DNA from 3 places in the Caldalkalibacillus salinus genome. Region 1 is predicted to be linked to each of the others. Evidence: riboswitches for the same ligand, from Rfam matches in the RefSeq annotation. Region 1 holds a riboswitch; each other region holds the start of a gene.
The links. A riboswitch is a leader RNA that binds a small molecule or an ion and turns the genes downstream of it on or off. The one in region 1 is predicted to bind S-adenosylmethionine.

Region 1 (7,855 bases):
GCTCAATTCATAGCGCAGGAACGGTGTGATCAAATACAGACGTGTAAAGTATTGCTGCACCACATCAACCAATGATTTGGCTATAGCCAACCCCTCTTCGGTTGCCCGCTGTGGATCATCTTTGTATTTTTCCATCCGTCGACGCGTCTCATCTGACAACTGTATGCCTGGTACTTCATGATGTATAAACTCGGCGTTGCGATAGCTTGTTAACGGCATAACGCCCACATAAATAGGTGTAGATAGATGCTTCGTATGCTCATAGATCTCTATAATTTGGTTTTCATCATAGATCGGTTGAGTGAGAAAGTAGTCTGCTCCTTGGCTTGCTTTCTTCTCCGCCCGCTTAACCTCCTGTTCTAGATGACGTACATTGGGATTAAAGGCGGCAGCCACCGTAAAATTGGTTTTCCTTCCTAATGATTTACCCGAAAAAGCCTGACCTTCGTTACACTGTTTAATCATTCTAATCAATTCTAAGGATGACAAGTCATAGACGGAGCTCGCTCCCGGGACATCCCCTACTTTGGCCGGGTCTCCCGTGATGACTAACACATCCTCCAAGCCCTGTGTCGTTAAACCCATTAAATGAGACTGTAACCCAATAAGATTTCGATCACGACAAGCAATATGGACAATTGGAGGAACATTGAGACGCTCTTTGACCATAAGCGCCATAGACTGATTGCTGATCCGGGGTGAGGCTAATGAATTGTCTGCTAAGGTAATCGCATCTGCGCCGGCCTCCTTTAATACCCGCGCGCCTTCCATAAAGCGCTCCGTGTTTAGCGTGCGCGGCGGGTCTAATTCCACGATGACGTGCGGGCGTGTGTCGTTATGGTGGGGCTCGATTTGACCACCAGCGTACACAACAGGGTCGGATCGTAGCGCCATGTTTTCACCCTGGTCCTCGTTGTCATCACCTACAGTAACAGTTGATGTCTCTCTTTCACTTTCTATCCTTTTATGATCTATCACAGCATTTTTAGCATGGTCCAGCTCTATTTCCTTAAAAAGTAGGGGACGTCGGTCTGAGACGGCTTTTGTAATGGCTTTAATATGGTCTGGTGTCGTGCCACAACATCCGCCTATCACACGTACCCCCTGTTCCCACAGTGCTCGTGCTGCCTCCTCAAAGTAGGCTGCGTTGGGGGCGTACTGGTATCGACCATCCCGATAACTTGGGAGACTCGCATTTGGATAGGCTGATAAGTAAGCGTGTTGTGGTAGAGGGACCTTTTCCAATGATTGAATCATATGATGAGGACCTAACCGACAGTTCAGGCCAACGACGTCTGCGCCATATGCTTCTAATTGTGATATTGCCTGGTGCAAATGAAGTCCCCCTTGAACGTAACCCACCCCATGCAAAGTCACTTGGGCCACGATGGGCTTGGAAGTCATACTGCGCGCACACTTCAAAACGGTCAGTAACTCTTCAAAGTCATAGTACGTCTCTAACAGCAAGCCATCCACACCTGCTTCTAACAACAGGTTCAACTGCTCCTGAAAACACTGTTCGATATCCGCTAGACGTGTCGTCTTACTTGGTAGCCCACGAATCCCCCCCATAGTGCCAAACACATAGCGGCTCTCGCTGTCCTTCGCTTGAGCGCCCTGGACCGACTGCTTGGCTACACGAACCGCCTGAGTATTGATTTCAGCAACACGATGTTCCAGTCCATAAGGTGCCAGCTTCTCAGTGTTTGCTGCATACGTATGGGTCTGTATGAGCCTCGCCCCTGCTTCAACATACGCACGATGAATGTCATAGATTTGTTCTGGATGAGTCAGGTTCAACGCTTCATAACACTGACCGACACCGTAAGAATACAGCAACGTCCCCATGGCCCCGTCCGCTACGATCATGTTTTGCTTCAGATCATCTATAAAGTTCACGATCTGACCCCCTCTACTGCTTGACTTGCAGGAGGTGTACCCTTGTTTTCTGGTAGATATCCACGGTCTCGGTCTGCTGTCCCTTCCCTTAGCGCTTGAAAGGCCTGAGTGAAATCAGCGATAAGGTCCTCGAAGTGCTCCAAACCAACAGATAATCGCAGTAAGCCATCCGAAATCCCCCGCTTCTCTCGTTCTTCCTTGGGCATGGCCGCATGTGACATCATAGCTGGATAAGACAGAATCGATTCTACTGCCCCAAGACTAACGGCAAAGACAGGTATGTTAAGGTGAGAGACAAATCGATCAACGGCGGCCTTATTCTTTAAGCAAAAGGAAAAGACGGCCCCCGGTCCTCTTGTCTGTTCAGCGTGACAGGCACTTCCGGGATGCCCTGGTCGTCCGGGATAATAGATGTGCTGCACTTCTGGAATCGTTGAGAGGAAATCTACTAGTTTCCATGCCGTCTCTTGAGACTGTTGTAAACGGACATGTAGCGTCTTTAACCCTCTCAACACGAGCCAACAGTCCTGTGCACCCAAGACGGCACCAAACGTATTTTGTAGGAAGCTTATGTCTTCAGCCAACTGTCCATCTTTCACCACAACGAGACCGGCTAAGACATCACTATGTCCAGATATAAACTTTGTCGCACTATGCACGACAAGGTCAGCCCCTAAGGATAAGGGTTGTTGTAAGACGGGAGTTTGGAACGTATTATCGACAAAGGTCAGACATCCATGCTGTTGAGCGAGTTGGCTAATAGCCCGTATATCTGTGATTTTGAGTAAAGGATTTGACGGTGTTTCAATATAGATCACTTTTGTCGTAGGCTTTAAATGAGCCTTCACTTGCTCAATGTCCGTCATATCTACAAACGTGTAGTCGATGCCAAAGCGCCTTAGCACGCCTGTCACCATACGGTAAGTTCCACCGTACACATCTTCAGATATGAGAACGTGATCGCCTTTAGAAAACAATAAGAATGCTGTTGAGATGGCGGCCATGCCTGAGGCAAAGGCAAAACCTCTCGTCCCCCCTTCCAATTGAGCGATCGTCTCTTCTAGCGCTTCCCGTGTTGGGTTGCCTGAGCGGCTGTAATCATAGGTGCCTAACGTATCCGTCTGACGCTGGTGAAAGGTTGAAGCGTGATGAACGGGTACACTGACTGCTCCCGTATCCGGCTGGACAGCATGCTCATTGTGAACCAACTGCGTCTCTGTTCGCACATGATAGTTTTGCTTACTCATCTATAGACACCCCCTTAGTTGAGGCCGTACCGGATGCCTTAACGTCAGACTGCACAGATGGTGAATGCGCCATTTTATTTTGCGTTTGGTTTATGGCCTGTGAGTCTGCTATGACTTTTGTATCTTCTATGGCTTGTGTGTTTGCTATCGCTTGTGTGTCTGCTATGGCTTGTGTGAGGGCTTGATCAAGATCATCGATGATATCTGTACTCTGCTCAATCCCTACTGAGATACGCAACAGTCTATTACACACGCCATTTTTGATACGAATATCCGCAGGTATATCGGCGTGTGTCTGCGTCGCCGGATAAGTGATAAAGGTTTCTACACCACCGAGACTCTCAGCAAAGGTAATAAGCTGAAGGTGCCTAAGCAACGGCCCGACCGCCTCTTCTTTTTTTATCCTAAAAGAGGCCAATCCCCCAATCTCAGGGTAGAACACGTCATCGACGTATTCATGTGCTTTGAGGTAGGCAACCACTCGCTGGGCATTGGTTTCCTGTTTTTCTAAACGGAGTGCTAAAGTTTTCATCCCTCTCATGAGCAACCAGGCGTCAAGTGAAGACAATGTCGATCCTATCGCATTATGCAAAGTGGCAAGTCTCTCACATAAATCAGCTCCTTTGGCCACAATAAGACCAGCTAACACATCATTATGTCCTCCTAAATACTTGGTCGCACTATGTATCACAATATCGGCTCCTGAACGAATCGGCTGTTGCCGCAAGGGTGTATTCAGCGTGTTATCCACGATGAAAGTGAGCTTGTGAGCTTGGGCGATAGCGCTTAAAGCTGCTAAATCTGCCTGATGCATCAAAGGATTGGTTGGCGTCTCTATAAAAATCGCTTTGGTATGACTACTGAGCGCTGTTGTGAATGCCTCAGGTTCACGGATATCGACGTAATGAAAAACAATCCCATAGCACTGGCGTAAATGCTCAAACAAACGATACGTCCCGCCATAAAGATCCTGACCAACGATGATCTCATCTCCTTGTTCAAACAAGCTTAATACTAATTGGATGGCGGCCATACCTGAGCTACAAGCGAATCCTTGATCTCCTTTTTCTAGATCTGCAATGGTACGTTCTAAAACGTCACGTGTAGGATTACCCGTGCGCGTATACTCGTACCCTGTCGATTGTCCTAGTCCACCATGGCGGTAAGCCGTAGAGAAAAAAACAGGTGTACTGACGGTTCCAGTTTCAGTCTCACTACGATTCCCAATCTGTGCGAGCTGTGTTTCTAACTCGTACGATTTCTCTTTTTGTCTTTTCATGCTCATCCCTCTCATCCCCCTATCCATCAAATAAAAAGAGGCCCTCATACTGACACATACGTTTTAAAACGATGTCATGTACGAGAGCCTCCGGTTGTCCGGTCAGCACTCTGCTGCTATATATTGACGCGTTTTTAGCATTGTTTCTAAATCCTAAGCCAAGTACAACAAGCTAAGTATAATGCGTTATATACAGAACTACGATTGACGCTTATCCTTTTGCTTGTTTCCTTTTTCAAGTGGGAATCTTTGTTTATCCAAGCGATGAATCTCTACGATTTGTGAATCGTGTACCACAATCTGTACTGAGCCATACTCCAATCCTGATAAAGCTTCGGTTATTCTGTTATACGTTTCGTGAGGGATTGTACTAGTTTCATTTTTAGGCATGGTTTCTCCTCCTCCACTATGATGTTCAGAGGCGTTTTTTTTTAAATAAAAAACGACCTCTGATAAGAGGTCGACGCTTATAAGTTTATTTTTAGTCCGACCTCTCATCTTTCAGAACCAAGCGTTCTGCTGGATTTGGCACCTTTTGTGTGGACTGTCAATCGAGAAGCCACACAATGGTTGCCGAGGTATCATAGGGCCAGTTCCCTCAACCTCTCTTGATAAGAGTTCTTAATGAATATGTGATTTTCAATTTGTAATTTTAACCAATTATACTCCTGACTTGAGGTCTCGTCAATGTATTTTTTAATTTATTTTTAATTTTTCTACACTTGATGTTAAACGCGCTTGTATTTGATCCTCTATCCATAAACTTATGAGCGGATGAGGTAGAATCGCTCTCCCTCGGACGTAACGCACCGACTGTAAACGACTTGGGATCACATGAGAGGTGAAGTAACCCTCAGCGATAAAAAGAGGTAAAACCACCATGGGAGCTTCTTGATTGACCTCTTCCAGGGATCGGATTTTACTTGGCAGTTGATCAGGAAGTAAGGTGGCATAGCTTACGTGCTCTAGACCTGTCTCTTTTTTCAACTGTCGCACGATGCTTGCTAAAACCGTTTGCCACTTTGTCAGCCAATGAGCCTTATCACTGCCATGAGCGACGAGCAATACAGGCTGATGGCTACTTTGCATCACCTGCCCTAGGCGCTGACGGAGGATGGACACTAGATTAGGATGATCATCAATCGGAGGACACCACTGTATTCTGGCATTCGTCCGTACTCTGGGGACGTCTGTTGGTCTTACACACCGCCGATTGATTCCAAGTATATATTGGATCTCCGCGAGATGCGTACTCCCTGAACAAACGAATAGCGGAACAACGATAATGTCTTGCACCCCTTGTTGTTCAAGTTTTTGCACACCTTCGGCGATGCTTCTCTCCTCAACAAGCTCCAAATAGCTGATCACCATCGGAATGGGTGATCGCACCCGCCGACAAAGCCGGTCAATTTGCTTAACCCAGTTCGGATTGCGTGAGCCGTGAGCGATGATGAGCACCCCTTGCCTTAAATCACCGCGAGACAAGCGTAGATTTGAATACATCCCACTCATGATAGACTCCTTTTGGTTCTTTTAACTGCTGTTCGGTAAATTGTAAAGCCTCACTAACTGTGGGAAAACGGCCACAGAAATAGTAACGCACCGCTGTGTTAAAAAGCACTTGGGCTCGAAAGTCGGCAATGTCTGCTGATGTATCCCCTTTTAAAATGCGCTGAATGATTTCAATTTGTTGTTCGAGATTTAACGTCTCTCGTGAACGATCTCTTTTGCGCTTAAGCCCGTAATCTTCAGGATCAATTTCCAATGCGTGAACCTCTTCGGGGGTCACCTTATAGTAGAAGCTCTTTCGATGTAAGGGGAGATCCTCTGAGCCTTCCACTCCCTGAACGATATATGCTTCCCGATAACCTAAAGCTCTCACGAGTGCCACATGTAAGTCGATGACAGTACGGTGAAAAACGCCGACGATTAACGTATGCGCCTGTGTGATATTAAGTAATTTCTCAACCGTGTTCAGAAATGTACGCACCCCGATTTCTTCTCGAATATGACGAATCTGGGCAAGTGGGGCACACAAGTGCTCTGTGAGCGCAAAACCCATGTTCGTCTCCTTCAATTGTTGATTGAGATCCTGTAATGTCTCCGACGTTGGCAACCCTAAGCCTTGGGCCATATCAGCCAACGATACACCCCACTTAGGAGGTAAACTTGGACTACTATGCGTATAGACCGGCACCCCACTCTGGGCCATTAAGATAGCTGAGGGAAGGGTAGCTGCAAACGTATGGCGCCCCGTATAAGGACCCGCTAAGTCTATGATTGGTTTAGAATGAAAATTTGTTGCCAATGTCTGTGCATTGGCGTTATTCATGATAGGGGCTCTCAGTCGTTTACAAAAAGCGAGCACCTCATCCACCGACTCCGTTTTCAGGCGTTGTGCGACGAGGAACGCCCCAATTTGCGCGTCCGTTGCTTCACCTGAGATGATACGTTCCGCTACTGATTCAGCCTGAGCATACGTCAAGTCTTTTGAACCTTTCTTTCCCCTGGCTACGATTTTTAACCATTGCTCCATGTTCAGTTCCCCCTTAGCCTACATGCTCAAGTCATCACGCCATCATTGCCTTTTCTACGCTTAGGCCATTGATATGTTAGTGGTTAGGACGCTTCTACTCCGATGGCAAGGATATCGTCTAGTTTTTGCTGGAGATGTGCCACTCCTACGCGTTGCACAAAGGCATAAAAGTCCTCACCGACATGCTTGTGTGCACTGAAGTAAGTGAGGAAATCTTCTAATACACGACCAATGGCCTCTCCGGGTATCTTCCCTTTTAATTTTTGGTTAAACGTTGGCGTCTCATGTAAAGTCCCACCGACATAAATTTCAAAAGCCTCCACCATTTTTTTATCTTTATTTTTCATGAGTCCCCCTTGGAGGCCAATATCGGCAATTTGCCTTTGCCCACAAGAATTGGGACAACCCACCATGTGAATGCGGACCGGCACATCAAGTGAGAGGCGCTCATCAAGCTTGAGGGCGATCTGTCTCATTCGCTCTTTCGTTTCAACGAGGGCAAGGTTGCAGTATTCTATGCCCGTACAAGACACGGAGTAGCCTATGAATCGGTTGGGCTCGGTTGTAAACCTCTCAAATATCTCTTCCTTCAATACCGTGTCAACTACCTCAGACGGTATGTGCGGTATGATGATGTTTTGCGTGTTACAATTGCGTAATTCGCCTTGACCAAACTTTTCCGATATACGTGCGAGTTCATATAGATCTGCCGACGTCATACGCCCCATAGGGACATTAGCCCCGATGTATTTCAAACCAGGTTGCTTTTGGTCGTGAACACCGTAAAAATAACCGCCATTCCAGCCCTCAAAGCAGTTGACGCCCCGAGATGGTAGATCGATATGTTCTAACAGCTTTTCTTTAAACTTTTCCACTCCCCAATCATGGACCAGA
Region 2 (7,855 bases), on a different contig from region 1:
GTAGGGATAATACATGAACGGTTGGATCTCTTGATGAATACAAAACGTCAATCATATAACGATTACGGGAGGGAGACATGAAGATGAATGGGACAACCATGAACAAGGGGAAAATAGGAACAGTGGTCACCGTGATGCTTGCCGCATTACTAATAGGCACTGGGACATCAGCGAACAATGCCGAGCCAGGGACGGCAGAAGATCCGCTTATTACAAAGTCATATATGGACGAAAAAGTAGCAGAGATTAAAGCAGAGCTCCGTGCAGAGCTTTCCGCAGATACAGGCCATGGTGGAGGTGATGGGACGACCTCAGGCTCCTCACCGATGGTGGTTGAGCGTTTAGAAGAAGGACAGAAATTGATCGGGGAAGCGGGAACAGAGATTATCGTGCGTACCGGTCAGGCGAATGGCATCATAGGACCAGGTGGGGATGGTATCCCTGATGTCACAGCAGGGAACGATATACGTGGGACAAACATTCCACTGAATCATCTGTTACTCATCCCTAGATCGGATGGCCGTGGGATTGAAGTGATCAAAGGACCAAGTCACGTCATGATAAGAGGAAACTATGAAATCGAATAAGAAAGCGAAAAAAGTACAAGGCCAGTCGTTACCTGATCTCAGTCAACGACAATATATTGAAGAAGTAGATATGATGCGTGGGCTCGCCATTTTGGGGGTCCTTTTTGTGCATGCCACATCGGTTCCTACGGTAACCATGGAGCACTCTAGTTTGTACCCGATTTATATCTTCTTAAACAGGTTCGGTAAGCTTGGAACACCGACCTTTATCTTTTTAAGCAGCCTTGTCCTGTTCTATACTTACTATGTTAAGGCGCTCAATACCCAGCGTATCAGGCAATTTTACCAAAAACGTTTGCTGTATATTCTTGTGCCTTATCTGGTTTGGTCTGTCGGGTATCACGTATTGTTATTGACACATGGGTTTGAGAGTTGGCAACAGCTCCAACAATTTGATTTGAAAGCATTTATAACCGATGACCTTGCATTTGGTAACGCCTATACGCACTTATACTTTGTCATCATCAGTATACAGTTTTATGTGTTATTTCCCGTTTTACTTTTTGCGCTCCAGAGAATGAAATGGCTAGCAAAGGTGATTTTTTTCCTCGGAATCATTGGACAGTGGGGCTTTTTCTTCTACAACCACTACGTCCTTGAATTTCCGTACAAAGGGAGCTTATTCTTTTCCTACCTCACGTATTATACGCTAGGAGCCGTCGTCGGTGTTTATTTTGAGAGAATCACAGCCTGGTTGCAGAACGTCAGCATAAAAGGACGTCAGTACACGGGTACTTTCAAGGGTCTTGTCTTTCTCACCTGGTTGGGAACAGGCTTGTATCACGTTTATCTGTACTACAATGCTTACGTGTACAACGACTGGGTTAATACACGCTGGTATGAGTTAGCGTGGAACCTATATACACTCGTATCGATTTTATTTCTATACTATGTCGCCGTTTGGCTGAAGGAAAAAGTGCCTGCCATTGTCAAAAAGACAGTGGTGAAGTTAGGTGTCGCTTCCTTTGGCATCTATCTCGTCCATCCTATGCTACTATACTTCTGGCGAAATCTAGGTGAGCCTTCTGAAATTATGCGTTATCACCTTTATATTGCTGGAGGTTGGGCGGTCGCTTTGTTCGGCTCATGGCTCATTGTACTCATTGTACAGTACTTACCAGGGTCATGGATGATCTTTGGTCAAGGAAAGAAAAAGAAGCGTGGAAAACAAAAAGTTCTGTAGTCGCCACATACATGTATGATAGAACCCGAAGGGTTTGACAAACATTTTGCACCGACATGCGTTCGAGAACATTCTTATCGATATGACAGTTTTGACCCGAAATACCAAACGATAAGGTACACCCGTCCAAAAGAATGTAAGGACTGCCCACTTGCCCAATATTCGCTTTGCCAAAAGGTCTATAAGATTCTTAGAGTTGCTTTGTTCAGATTCTGTTTGATGACTGACCTTCGACGCACAGGATGTGCTAGTGCCGACGTTACAACAGGACGTTGTGATGTTAGTCGGCGATCCATTTCATTTGTTTATCCGAATCTGAACAAGTGAGTGTTGGCGAAGCAAATCTTCAAATAGCAATAACGAAACGAATGCGTTCAGCAGGATAAACGGACAGAATAACCTTCTTAGAAAGGTAATGGGTTCAGGATCAAACAGACCATGAAAAAAGGCAATTTTTGAACATTATGCTCTTCCGAGCAATTTAAACAGTGCTTTATGAAATTGATTCGTATAATAGAAATTAGTATATAGTATTGTAGAAACAGCAGGATGTCGCTCAATCACAATAAAGAGACTGAAAAAGGGTCAAGACAGAATGTCTTGACCCTTTCCATATGGCATTTTATTAATGCTGGTATTGATCGATTTAAAACATCAAATTTATATATGCTTACAATCGTTGCTATGAGCAAGTACCATTTTTAAAACTTTATTCCGTATTTTTAACCTTTTCAGCGTTAATTCGGTTCAGAAGGGTATCAAGCTCTTGGCTTATTTCAACGATTTTTGGGTGTGTAAAGTCACGATAGACTCTAATGCGTTCGTGTAGAATATGCCTTTTGATTTCCACTTCTGTATATAGTTGATCGATTTTTTTAACCAGTAGATACCCCTCCTTCTACCGTGTATCAAAAGTCGTAAACTCATTGTACTATATAATTTGGAAGAAGAGTACAGCTTCGACAAAGTTTATAAAAAATCGTCATTGCTGGGGAATCTAAAGGTTGTGAAAGTCATACACTGAAAAAATTTCAGACCTATTTTAGAGTGTAAATCTTCTAATCTTACCTTCAAGCTCTTGTGCTGTACCTTCTAAGCTATCCGCAACTTCAAGGAGGTTACCGATCAGTTTACGCTGCTCTTCCGTTGTAGCAGAAACTTCTTCTGAGCTTGCTGCTGTTTCTTCACTGATCGCAGACATATCTTCAATGGCTGTTAACATGCCATCCTTCTTCTTGTCGATCTGCTCAATGAAGGTCGTGATTCTTTGAATGCGGCTTGTCGTCTCCTCGATAGCCTTGAGGACCTCTTCAAAGGATTCTTTTGTATGATCGACGGCGTTGTTCTGTTCATCTACGATGTCTTTCATCGAATCCATAGAGGAGATACTCTTCTTAATCTCGTTCTGGATATCCTTCACGATATCTTCGATGTTAGACGCCGAATTACCGGATTCCTCAGCAAGCTTACGGACTTCGTCAGCAACAACGGCGAACCCTTTACCGTGTTCTCCAGCACGTGCTGCCTCAATCGCTGCGTTTAAGGCTAGTAGGTTCGTTTGATCAGCAATATTGGTGATAATTTGTGAAATCTCTCCAACCTGCTTCGATTTGGCTCCGAGCTGTTGGATCGTGTCCACTGTCTGTGTATTTTTACTCGCCACGTCACTAGATAGCTTCGTGAGTGAAGTGAGTGTGTTAACCCCTTGGGTACTCACTTGTTCTGTTTGGTTCGCTAATGTGGCAGCCTCTTGAGAATCCTCTTTTAGCTCGATGACCATATCAGCCAATTCACTAATCATGCGTGAGTTTTCCTCAGCAGAGTTGGCTTGGTCTGTTGCCCCACTAGCAATTTCTTCGATGGCACGTGCGATATCATCCGTTTGCGCATTGTACGTTTGGGTTTGAGACAGCATATCGTGCGCCGAGTGTGTCACATTACTTGTAGAGTCCAGGACAGTTCTTAATAATGTTTGGTTCGTATCGGCCATACGGTTCAAGGATTGACTTAATTCGCTGATCTCATCATTTCCACTGATGTTAACACGCTGTGTGTAGTCTCCTCTTTCTAAAGCCGCAATGGTATCCTTCAGAGCATAGATCCGACTCGTAAAGGAGCGAATGAAGAAGTATAGACCCACCAAACCAATAAGAGAAGATAAGATAATAATTAAGAACGTGTTCGTTTTGATCGTTTCACGGCTCATAATTGCTAGCTTGTTCATTTCAAAATCCAGCCCAACGACCCCTACGACACTGCCGTCATTTGCATGTACGGTTTTGGCCAATGTGAGCGTGGTGTCTCCCGAACCCGTATCAATATAGGGCTCTGTATAGATGATCTGTCCTGGATTGTCCACAGCTTGTTGGTACCAATCACGTACACGAGGGTCGAATTCTGTCAAGTCCACACTAGAAGGTGGTACAGGGTAGAGATAGAATTCTCCTTCTTGAGACCCGACATACGCGTTCATGATGTATTCAGATTCATCTGTGATTTTTTTGAAATACTCATAGTAGTACTCCGTTTTACTGCCATCATTAACGGACGGTAAATGGTTTAAGTCCGTCGTAGCGTCTTGAAAGTTATTACGAGCAACGTTAAGCTCTGGTCTTTGACTTAAGTCATCAAGAAGTTCCTCTGTCTCTTCGAATAACTTTTTAAAGGATGATGACATGTCCTCTAGTTCTTCTTTGGAGCCAATCACAGCGGTATGATTGATAACCTCCGTCTGTTTGTAACTCAGAAACCCGAGTATGGACGTTGGGACAATCAGTGTAATTGCTAACACCAGTATGAGTTTCCCTTGAATACCCCTTAGGTTTAAGTTCATACGTTTTTCCTCCTATTCTCTCTTGTAGTCTGACGTCTGTTTGTCTGGTTATAAAACCAGATAAGGTGCCGCCTGAAGATAACAAAATGCGCCAAAAAATCGCATAAAACTTCTTTATTATGACTATTCGACATGTTGTGACATCTTCCTGCTAGTAGAGGATAAAAATTCCTTCATTTTATAAATTGAGACTAATTGACTATATTCGTTGACAGAGGTGGACAAATAGGGTAGGATATGCCTGAAACGGATACTCTTATCCTGAGGAGTGTGAGGGACAGGCCCAATGACGCTCGGCAACCTCCCTCTTTTTTTAGTATAAAAGAGGAACAGGTGCTAACCTGCAAGAACGACGACGTTCTTGGAAGATAAGAGAAGAGGTCATGCTTTACTGTAAACGCCTTTTTCTCTAGGCGTTTTTATTTGTATAGAGCACTTTTTATCATGGCATATCAAAGGGAATGAGTACCGTATCAATTCATGCACATACTATAACGTAATAATGAAAGGGAGGAACGAGAATGGCCTTAAAAAAGGGACATCGCTTATTTACATCTGAGTCCGTAACAGAAGGTCACCCAGATAAAATTTGTGATCAAATTTCAGATGCCATCTTAGACGCCATCTTGGAAAAGGACCCCAATGCCCGGGTGGCTTGTGAAGTCTCCGTCAGCACGGGCCTGGTATTAGTAGCCGGAGAAATTACCACAGAGTGTTATGTCGATATTCCCAAGATTGTTCGCGATACGGTCAAAGATATTGGCTATACACGGGCCAAATACGGATTTGACTACGAAACCTGCTCAGTATTAACGGCCATTAATGAACAGTCCCCTGATATTGCCCAAGGTGTCAACCAAGCTTTGGAGTCCCGTGAAGGACAAATGACTGATCAAGAGATTGAAGCCATAGGTGCAGGAGACCAAGGGCTAATGTTTGGCTTTGCGTGTAAAGAAACACCTGAGTTTATGCCTCTACCGATTTCATTAGCACATAAATTGGCTAGAAAAATGAGCGAAGCTAGAAAAAAAGAAACGATAGATTATCTTCGTCCTGACGCCAAAACACAAGTCACGATTGAATATGATGAAAATAATGAACCCGTTCGAATTGATACAATCGTGATTTCAACACAACATCATCCTGAAGTGGATCAAGAGCAAATTAGGAAAGACCTTATCCAAAAAGTGATCACGCCTAATGTCCCGAGTGATTGGGTGGATGAAGAGACGAAAATCTTCATTAACCCGACAGGCCGTTTTGTAATTGGGGGGCCTCAGGGTGATGCAGGTCTAACCGGCCGTAAAATTATCGTTGATACGTACGGAGGGTATGCCAGACATGGCGGGGGTGCTTTTTCTGGTAAGGATCCCACTAAAGTCGACCGTTCAGCAGCCTACGCTGCAAGATATGTGGCCAAAAATATCGTAGCAGCTGACCTCGCAGATAAGGTTGAAGTCCAGCTCGCATATGCCATTGGTGTGGCTCAACCCGTTTCAGTCGCGATCGACACGTTTGGGACAGGTGTCCTAGATGAGGAAAAGTTAGCTGAAATCGTACGCGAGCATTTTGACCTACGCCCGGCAGGGATAATTAAAGAATTAGACCTACGCCGTCCGATGTATCGCCAGACAGCTGCTTACGGTCATTTCGGGCGTCACGACGTCGATTTACCTTGGGAAAGAACAGATAGAGCGGAGATCCTTAAAAAGTATCGACCATGATATCTGTTTAAGGGCAGGCGATGTCCGAATGAAAATTGGTCAAAAAATGCAATAAATCGCCATTAAACGACCTCAAAAGCTCACATTCAAAGCTTTTGAGGTTTTTTTATTATTGTGCAAATGGCAAATTTTATCTTAAACTAGTAAAAAAGTACCCTAGAAAATTTCCCAATGTTGCCAAGCCTTTTATCCGCTACAATAGAAGTAGAGAGATAGATATAGGTATGAAGGACTTAATAACTAAAAATTGAGTCAGGTAACTGCGATTTCAAGATGCTGTCCCGCCTAATCAGAGACTTAATCAAAACTATGGGGAACAGGGATGTGAGATGATGGCAATTGAAGTAGCGTCGTTAGACGGCGTGATTGAACGAGCCCTCAACACAATGGAAGAAACCAAGTATCAAGTATTTGATATCGCAGAACAAGCCAGACAAGAAATGATCAACTTAGAGCGCGAAATCAAAAAGGTCAAGGGCGAAGTCGAAGACGTAATCGAAAAAAACGATGTTTTAGAAGCGCAGTTCCTGAGCGCACGCAAAAAACTTTCACAAGTGAGTCGTAATTTTACGGTGTACACAGAAGAAGATATACGCCAAGCGTACGAGAGGGCAAATACCATACAGGTTGAGCGGATCTTGTTACAGGAAAAAGAAAAGCAACTGAGAGAGAAAAGGGATGATCTTCAGTTGCGCTTGCGCAACATTGAACAAACGGTTGAAAGGGCAGAAGGGGTCTTAACACAGTTTGGTGTCGTTGTCGAATATCTGTCGGGTAACATGGCAGAAATGAAACAAATGATCGAGGATGCACACCAGAACCAACAATTAGGATTTAAAGTCATTCAAGCACAGGAAGAGGAACGGAAGCGTTTAGCGAGAGAGATACACGATGGTCCAGCGCAATCAATGGCGCACCTCGTCCTACGAATGGACTTAGTGGACAAGGTCCTTTCAACTGGGGATGAGTTAAGGGCGAAAGAAGAATTACAAAGTCTCAAGCAGTCAGCTAGAGAAAGCTTAGCGGATGTTAGGCGTATCATATTTGACTTGAGGCCAATGGCACTGGATGATTTGGGTCTAGTTCCTACACTGAAGAAATACATAGAGAGAATACAACAAAAAGTAGACGTGAAAATCAAATTTAAGACGAAAGGGAAGGAGATTCATTCATCCTCATCATTGGACGTTGCCGTCTTCCGTTTAATTCAGGAGTCGCTTAATAATATTATCAAGCATGCACAAGCGACAAAAGCGACAGTGAATCTCTCTTTCTCTAGCGATCATGTTCAGGTTGTGATAGAAGACAATGGAGTGGGTTTTGACCAAGACAATCAATCTCAATCTGAGAGCGAGGGTTTTGGACTTATGGGTATGAAAGAAAGGGTAAAACTGCTTGAAGGAGACTTTCAAGTGTATTCCGAGCCGAGTAAAGGCACCAAGGTTATCATCATGCTACCGGCCGATGAAGACCAAAATGAGGAGGGAGTCAACGATGGTGAATCAAACCAAACAAGTCAATATACTGC
Region 3 (7,855 bases), on a different contig from region 1:
CATGCTCCTTTCCATATGGCATTATTCTCTAGAATCTTGAAGCTCTAGACGGATCAAACTTTCGGAAAGTTTCACTTCATCCAAAAAATGGCCGCTTAGTGTCCTATCCTCACGCATTGTCATCCTTTGTATGGATGTCGCAAAATTTTAAATATTAACCTTCCTATGTGATCAGTCTTAAAGTATAATTTTGTTTAGTGATTCGAAGTAATGACATTGATGATGTCATTGAATTGTGGCATGAAAGTGAGGACAACAAAATGACTGTCATACATGATTGGATAAAGCAAATCAAAGGCTACAACCGAAATGTACGCCTTTTTTTATGGGCCAATGTTCTTTTTCAAGTGGGCATGGGGATGTTCATGATTATGTATAATTTATACGTCAAAGCGCTGGGCTTTGATCAGACCGTGATCGGAAATATGGTGGCCATGCAGTCACTAGCAGCGGCTATTATTCTCATTCCTGCTGGTATCCTTAGCGATCAACTGGGCCGAAAAAAAATCATTGCCGTTGGGTTACTTTTTACTGTCGTTAGTTTTGTCCTGCGTGCCATATTGGAAGTGGAGACGGGGTTGATTCTTACGGCGTTTATGACAGGCTTATTCTCATCCTTTATTCAAGTATCCGCTATTCCGTTGCTATCGGAGAATTCAACGAAGGAACAGCGGGTGCATCTTTTCAGCCTTAATTTTGCATTAATGATGGTGGCTAACGTGATTGGTAACATGGGTGGTGGAGCGTTGGCGGACGTGTTACATCTATGGTTTGGAATGACAGAGCTGATAAGTTTACGTACAACTCTACTCATCGGCACAGGAATGTCCTTTTTAGCTTTTTTACCCATTAGTATGCTGCAGGAAAAGGGGAAAGTGAAGCAACATAAAACACTAACGAGTATGTTAACCAAGGGTAACCTCAAGCGCGCATTGGTCCAACATCATACATCAATAAAAATCATCGGTTTATTTGCAGTGGCTCAGATGCTCATCGGTTTTGGGGCGGGGCTGGTGATTCCGTATTTAAACGTGTATTTTGCTGACCGATTCCAAGCGTCTAACACATCCATAGGGTTGGTGGTCTCGCTAGGGCAAGCGGCTACGGCCGTTGCTATGCTCATTGGTCCAGCGATTGTTAAACGAATAGGCGAAGTAAGGGCGGTGGTTGTTTTACAGCTATTGTCCATTCCGTTCCTACTCCTCACCGGTTTTACAAACAACTTCTATCTCGCCTCGGTCGGTTTCTTGTTTCGTCAAGCATTGATGAATGCGGGTAATCCTATCCAAATGTCGGTCATGATGGATAAAGTAGACGATAATATGAAAGGTTTGGCGAATAGTGTCGGACAAACAATATTTATGTTAGGATGGGCGTGTATGGGACCTGTAAGTTCGTATATCGTTAGTCGATATGGTGCTTACTGGGGTTATGCTTACGTGTTTAGCCTCACAGCGGCCCTTTATATCGTGGGTTCTGTTTATTTCTACTACGTGTTTTATAGAAGACCTGATAAAGTGCTAGATTCCAAACAAAAAATTCCTTTATAAAAACAGGAATGAAGTCTCTAGTAAACGAAGGTAGAAATATGTAAAATGATGATATAGTTTGACGAATGTGGACTTCCCCACATAAAGAGAGGTTTAAAGACGATATAGTAGTATGGCGAGGTGAATTCACTTGATAGCAATGATTCTAGGGAAATGGAAGAAAAAGCGCCAAGAACAGTCAGAAGACATCCATGCTTTGGTGACAGAAGCCAAGTATGATTCCCAATATAGAAATGATTTTATTAGAAAGTATCAGCCTTTTATAGCGAAAGTCGCTTCTAAGGTCTGTAAACAGTATATTGACCAATCTCGTGATGAGTATAGTGTGGCTATTGAAGCGTTTAACGAAGCGATTAACCACTACGAAAACCAACAAGGCACATCGTTTCTATCTTTTGCGGAAATGGTCATTCGTCGTCGTGTGATTGATTATATACGTAAGGAAACGAGACAAACGCGTGATATCTTCTTAGAAACAGAATCAACAGATGAGGAACAGCAACAAGAAAGCATCGCCCAAGTTCACGCCTCTGTCAACCAGTATCAACAGCACCAAGAAATTGAACGTCGTAGAATGGATATCGCTGATTACCAGGAGCTACTCAAGGAGTACGACATCACCTTCCAGGATTTGGTCACCCTATGTCCTAAGCATGTAGATGCTAGAGAAAATGCAAAGCAAATCGCCAAAACCCTCGCCACACACCAAGAATTTGTTTTTCATTTAAAGGAAAAAAAGCAACTTCCGATGAAAGAATTATTAAAATTTGTGAACTGCAGTCGTAAAACGGTAGAGAGGAATCGAAAGTATATAATAGCGATGGCGTTGATTTATATCGGAGGGTATGAATCACTGCAATCCTATATCGAGCCAGAGGAAGACATGAAAGAAGGGAGGGAAATCAGTGAATAAGGGACTCATTCTAGAAATGAAAAATGACGAAGCAGTTGTCATGACCCCTGAAGGCGAATTCCGTAAAGTCAAAGCAAACAAACTGCACTGGGAAGTTGGAATGGAAGTTGACGTACCTTCTGCTCAAGTTGTACCGTTCGAAGTCAAAAGCAGAAAGAAGAAAACTGTACCAGCATTAGCCTTAGTCGCTTCCTTCTTATTAGTATTCGCATCCATGTTCGCCCTCGTCCCTTTTGGAGCTGATGATACCGCAGTAGCCTATGTCAACATCGACATCAATCCTAGTATCGAAATGGGCCTTAATAAGTCCATGGAAGTCATTAGTTTAGAACCTCTAAATGATGATGGGAAGCTCCTAGTTTCACATCTTAGTGATGAATGGAAAGGAAAGTCACTTCCAGAACTAACATATGACGTGATTTCCCAAGCAAGAATCGATGGCTTTCTTGAGGGGAACCAAGATGTGCTATTAGCCACGTCATTCGTTGACCAAGATAGTGAAACGAAATACACAGAAAACGTTGATACTGCCTTACAGCTTATCGAGAGTGAAGTCAGTCATGAGCCTGTAGAGGAAACAGAGGCAGAACAAGAGAACAAAGTGAAGCTTCACAAAGTAACAGTGGATGAAGAGGTACGTACGAAAGCGCAAGAAGAGGGTATGTCTACCGGGCGTTACTCCATTTATTTGGGAGCTAAAGAACAAGGGGTAGACATCAACCTTGAGGAATTAAAAGGTCAATCCATTGCGGAGTTGGCACAAGAGTTTAACGGCTTACAAAATGTGATATCCAATCATAAGGACAATGGTGAAGCTGAAGAGGATGTAGATGAACAACCAGGTCAATCGAATGGACATCATAACGCTTCTGAAGAAGGTCAAGAAAACGGTAAAGGTGTTAATGGTAACAAAGGCCAAGGTCATGAGGGTCAAGACAATCAAGGCAACAAAGGCCAAGGTAACAAAGGTGAAGGCAATAAAGGCCAAGGTAACCAGGGTCAAGGCAATAAAGGCAATGGTAACAAAGGCCAAGGTAACAACAAAGGCCAAGGCAACAATGGCAATCATCCAGACTCTGAAGATAAAAGCGTTAATATAGAAGTTGAAGGTATGACTGAAAGTTCGGATGAAGAAGGTGCCTCTGAGGAAAAAAAGTCCGGTAAAGGACGTTTGAATGCACCAGGCCTATTATTTATCCCTCCCGGTTTAGAAAAAGATAACAAAGAGAAACAACGTGAGTCATCTGGATCAAGCTCCGATGATAAAAAAAAACACACACCGGGTAAAGGGGAACATGGGAATGGACATCAAAACGGACCTAAATCCCAAGAGAACATGAAAAATGACGTCAATGGACAATTGGATGACGCTCAAAGCACCCATGATAATAAGAGTTGGCTTCACCTTGCAACGACACCTTAGAACGTGATTAAATACATTCGCAGAAGATATTGCTGGCTTAAGCCAGTTGGAGATAGAACTGCCAACTTTTTCATGCTTAACAAAACGGTTTACAACTAAATAAAGTCATGTTATTATCTTCTTCAGTGACTTATAAACTGAATGATACATGCACTCTTATCGAGAGAGGTGGAGGGACTGGCCCTATGAAACCCGGCAACCGCCTTCGTGGACGACATGAAGGAAAGGTGCCAATTCCTGCGAAGAGGTAAATCTTCGAGTGATGAGAGGATGAAGATAATAACTCGCATCCTTTCCGCTTTGAAGCTGAAAGGATTTTTTTTATGGATGTATTTGCTGTTCGCTACAATGTATTAACGATGGATCTATATTGTTTAAATAGAAAGTGAGGTGGTAGGATGATTAACTTACAAGACGTGGTTAAAGTTTTCCGTGGGAATCAACAATCCGTAACAGCGGTGGACCATGTACAGTTAGACATCCAAAAAGGGGAAGTATTTGGGGTCATAGGTTATAGTGGAGCTGGGAAGAGTACACTCATTCGTATGCTAAATCTGCTTGAGAGGCCAACGAGTGGCGCCGTCCACATCGATGGTGTTGATATCAGTGCACTCCCCTCTACTGAATTGCGAAAGCAGAGACAAGAAATCGGCATGATCTTTCAGCACTTTAATTTGCTCTGGTCACGGACCGTCAAGGAGAACATCGCATTTCCCTTAGAAATAGCAAAAGTCCCACCTGAGCAGCGGGAAGAGAGGGTCATGGAACTGGTACGTTTAGTTGAGCTAGAAGGTAAAGAGGACCAGTATCCATCACAACTGAGTGGCGGACAAAAACAACGTGTCGGGATTGCGCGCGCATTGGCCAATAATCCAAAAGTGTTACTATGTGATGAAGCCACCTCAGCCTTGGACCCTAAGACAACGGATGCCATTTTGCAATTACTACAAGACATCAACAAAAAGCTAGGATTAACAGTTGTCCTTATCACACATGAAATGCATGTTATCCGCAAGATATGTGACAGAGTGGCGGTGATGGATAGTGGGAAAGTTGTTGAAATGGGTCATGTCATAGAGGTCTTTCAGAATCCGCAGCAAGATATGACGCGAAGGTTTGTGAAGCAGGTGACCGAGTCGAATGAAGCATTAGAAGTACATGCGGATTGGGACATCGATGGTGGCCAAGTGATACAATGTCACTTTGTTGGCGAAGAGGCGGAAAAGCCAATCATTAACGGGTTAATCAGAGAAACAACATTAGAAGTGAATATCCTGCAAGGGAAGGTGAGTCGTCTTAAAGATTCTTCCTACGGGACACTCATACTGCACATTAGTGGTCAAGATCGTGACATAGAGAAAGGACTGACCTACCTCCGAAATCAAGGAGTAGAAGTGGAGGTGTTAGCAACATGACAGACCTATTGAATGGGTTTCAGCAAGATGTCGTGCCCAATGTACGCTGGGACCGAGTATGGGATGCGACTGTAGAGACACTGTATATGATGGGCGTGTCCATTCTCTTCACTGCCATCTTTGGCGTGATACTTGGCATACTCCTGTATATGACGGCTGAGGGGAACCCATGGCAAAACCAGAAGCTATACAGAGCTGTGAGCGCATTTGTGAATATTTTTCGCTCTATTCCTTTCATTATTCTTTTAATCTTACTCGTCCCTATCATTAGAGCGCTATTAGGTAGTGCCATCGGGGCTAAAACAGCGATTCCTGCTCTAGTTATTGGTGCTGCGCCATTCTACGCCAGATTAGTTGAAATTGGTCTCAGAGAAATTCCAAAAGGGGTTGTTGAAGCGGCTAAGTCGATGGGCGCGTCCAACCTCCAGATTATATATAAAGTATTGCTTCCTGAATCTAAACCGGCGTTAGTATCAGGCATTACCGTCACAGGAATTGCACTTATTGGCTATGTCGCTATGGCTGGACTGATTGGGGCGGGCGGATTAGGACACTTGGCATTCATGGGATACCAGCGTCACCAGTGGGATGTCATCTGGATTTCAACGATAAACATCATTATTATGGTACAAATCTTTCAGATGCTTGGGGACTTTATCGTTAGGAAAATAGACAAGCGGTAAAGTTTAAAATATATATCAATAACCCAAAAATAATAAAAAAGAAAAAGGAGAGAAAACCATGAAGAAAATTTTACAGTTTGGCTTTATTTTTGCTCTTATCTTAGTTCTTGCGGCATGTGGACAAGGGCAAGGTGGAGATAATGAAGGTGCTGGAAATGAAAATGGGGAAGAAGTGCAAGAGTTAACAGTGGGGGCAACCTTGGTCCCTCATGCTGAAATTTTAGAATTTGTAAAACCGATGCTTGAAGAAGAAGGAATCGCATTAGACATCGTCGAGTTTACAGATTACACAACACCTAACCAAACATTGGACGCTGGCGAAATCGACGCCAACTTTTTTCAACACATTCCTTATTTAAAAGCTGAGAATGAGGCAGCAGGATATAATCTCGTAGACGTTGTCGGTGTGCATATCGAACCGATGGGCGCATACTCTGCCCACTATGATTCTATAGAAGAACTTCCTCAGGGAGCTACAATCTTACACCCGATGGCCGTATCTGAAGAAGGCCGTTTCCTAGCCTTACTAGAGTCAGAAGGCTTAATCACATTAGAAGAAGGTGTAGGGTTCAACGGCACTGTAGATGACATCGTTGATAACCCGAAAGAATTGGAATTTACAGGTGTCGAGGCTGCGACGCTACCCGCGCTATACCAAGATGGGGATTTGGCTATTATTAACACGAACTATGCGTTAGAAGCAGGCCTCTCTCCAGCGGAAGATGCCCTGATCTTAGAATCTCCTGATGATAACCCATTCGTGAATGTGGTTGCCACAATTGAAGGACAAGAAGATGATCCGCGTATTCAAGCCTTAGTAGAAGCGATCACGTCAGAAGAAGTGCGCCAGTTTATCGAAGAAAATTACGAAGGCAATGTGATCCCGGCCTTTTAATCAAACTCAATCATAAAAAACTAAATCATCAAATCGGTTAGTTCTAAAAAGATCGTGTTAGTTCTGTCCGATAAAAGGATGTCTGTGACCTGCTTACCGAAGTTTTTTATGCTTCGTAAGCAGGTATTTTTTGTTTGCCGTAGGGTAAGATAAGGACAAACATGAAGATCAGAAAGGAGAATGCTTCCATGCAAGAGGAACCTATGGAGAATGAAGTACAGTTATGGCTGCAAGAGTATAAAGAGGGTTTAGGACATTTTGAAGAGAAAATGCCAGAGATTGCAAAGCGATATAATGATTTCACCGGTGCTTGCTTTGAAGAAGGCGCGCTGGATAAAAAGATGAAGCATCTAATCGGGGTAGGGATCAGCATCTTTTCCCAAGATGAATATTGTATCGTCTATCACACTCAAGAAGCACTACATAAAGGCGCAACAGATGAAGAAATCTTAGAAGTGGTTGGCGTGTGTGCAGCATTTGGCGGTGGCGCAACGATGAGCCAAGGTGTGACACTCGTACAAGAATGCTTGGCACATTTAAACCGTACGCAACATTAATGAAGTTATATGGAGCATAACGAGGGATATGTACACGATAACGTGGTGAGAAAACCTAACATGGTGTCACTTGTAGTCAGAAGAGTTGCAACAACTACACACTGTTTTGGGGCTGGGTTAAAACATGATAAAATGAAACGGAAGAAAACAAGAAAGGATTGTGATTAATTATTTCTTCCACCAAGTCGGAAACGACGCCCCAAATGGAGCAAGCGATGTATCGTGTACATGGCTTGTCCTATGCAGAGTATGATGAGTCTTTTGACCAACAGGTGAAAGTGGAAAAAGAACGAGAAAAAGAGTATCAGAAGAGTATGCGAGTGGTCTCACAATTAGATAGTAAACTAAAATAAGGTCATCATTGAAGACGTACTATGATATAGAGCAGCAGTTTGATCGATTATGACGCAATTAAAAAG

Region 2: it holds a riboswitch for S-adenosylmethionine, as region 1 does, so the genes downstream of both, metK (methionine adenosyltransferase) here and JKM87_RS09470 (YezD family protein) in region 1, are expected to answer to the same signal.
Region 3: it holds a riboswitch for S-adenosylmethionine, as region 1 does, so the genes downstream of both, JKM87_RS10710 (methionine ABC transporter ATP-binding protein) here and JKM87_RS09470 (YezD family protein) in region 1, are expected to answer to the same signal.

What each region holds. Positions count from the first base shown of each region.
Region 1 covers NZ_JAERVL010000013.1:14,990-22,844, forward strand. Annotated here, with positions in the region: gene JKM87_RS09455 (bifunctional homocysteine S-methyltransferase/methylenetetrahydrofolate reductase) at 1-1,899, opposite strand, end outside; gene metC (cystathionine beta-lyase) at 1,896-3,146, opposite strand; gene JKM87_RS09465 (methionine biosynthesis PLP-dependent protein) at 3,139-4,425, opposite strand; gene JKM87_RS09470 (YezD family protein) at 4,624-4,815, opposite strand; SAM riboswitch class I at 4,917-5,043, opposite strand; gene JKM87_RS09475 (sirohydrochlorin chelatase) at 5,122-5,937, opposite strand; gene JKM87_RS09480 (anthranilate phosphoribosyltransferase) at 5,897-6,961, opposite strand; gene JKM87_RS09485 (nitrite/sulfite reductase) at 7,045-7,855, opposite strand, start outside.
Region 2 covers NZ_JAERVL010000006.1:224,511-232,365, reverse strand. Annotated here, with positions in the region: gene JKM87_RS06985 (S8 family serine peptidase) at 1-4, shown strand, start outside; gene JKM87_RS06980 (hypothetical protein) at 78-587, shown strand; gene JKM87_RS06975 (acyltransferase) at 574-1,770, shown strand; partial or broken gene JKM87_RS06970 (hypothetical protein) at 1,792-2,007, shown strand; gene JKM87_RS06965 (aspartyl-phosphate phosphatase Spo0E family protein) at 2,480-2,620, opposite strand; gene JKM87_RS06960 (methyl-accepting chemotaxis protein) at 2,813-4,603, opposite strand; SAM riboswitch class I at 4,857-4,978, shown strand; gene metK (methionine adenosyltransferase) at 5,125-6,327, shown strand; gene JKM87_RS06950 (sensor histidine kinase) at 6,660-7,855, shown strand, end outside; partial or broken gene JKM87_RS06945 (response regulator) at 7,822-7,855, shown strand, end outside.
Region 3 covers NZ_JAERVL010000015.1:229,882-237,736, reverse strand. Annotated here, with positions in the region: gene JKM87_RS10725 (MFS transporter) at 261-1,550, shown strand; gene sigI (RNA polymerase sigma-I factor) at 1,690-2,463, shown strand; gene JKM87_RS10715 (anti-sigma-I factor RsgI family protein) at 2,456-3,886, shown strand; SAM riboswitch class I at 4,040-4,155, shown strand; gene JKM87_RS10710 (methionine ABC transporter ATP-binding protein) at 4,285-5,301, shown strand; gene JKM87_RS10705 (methionine ABC transporter permease) at 5,298-5,984, shown strand; gene JKM87_RS10700 (MetQ/NlpA family ABC transporter substrate-binding protein) at 6,043-6,879, shown strand; gene JKM87_RS10695 (carboxymuconolactone decarboxylase family protein) at 7,068-7,436, shown strand; gene JKM87_RS10690 (YuzK family famiily protein) at 7,640-7,789, shown strand.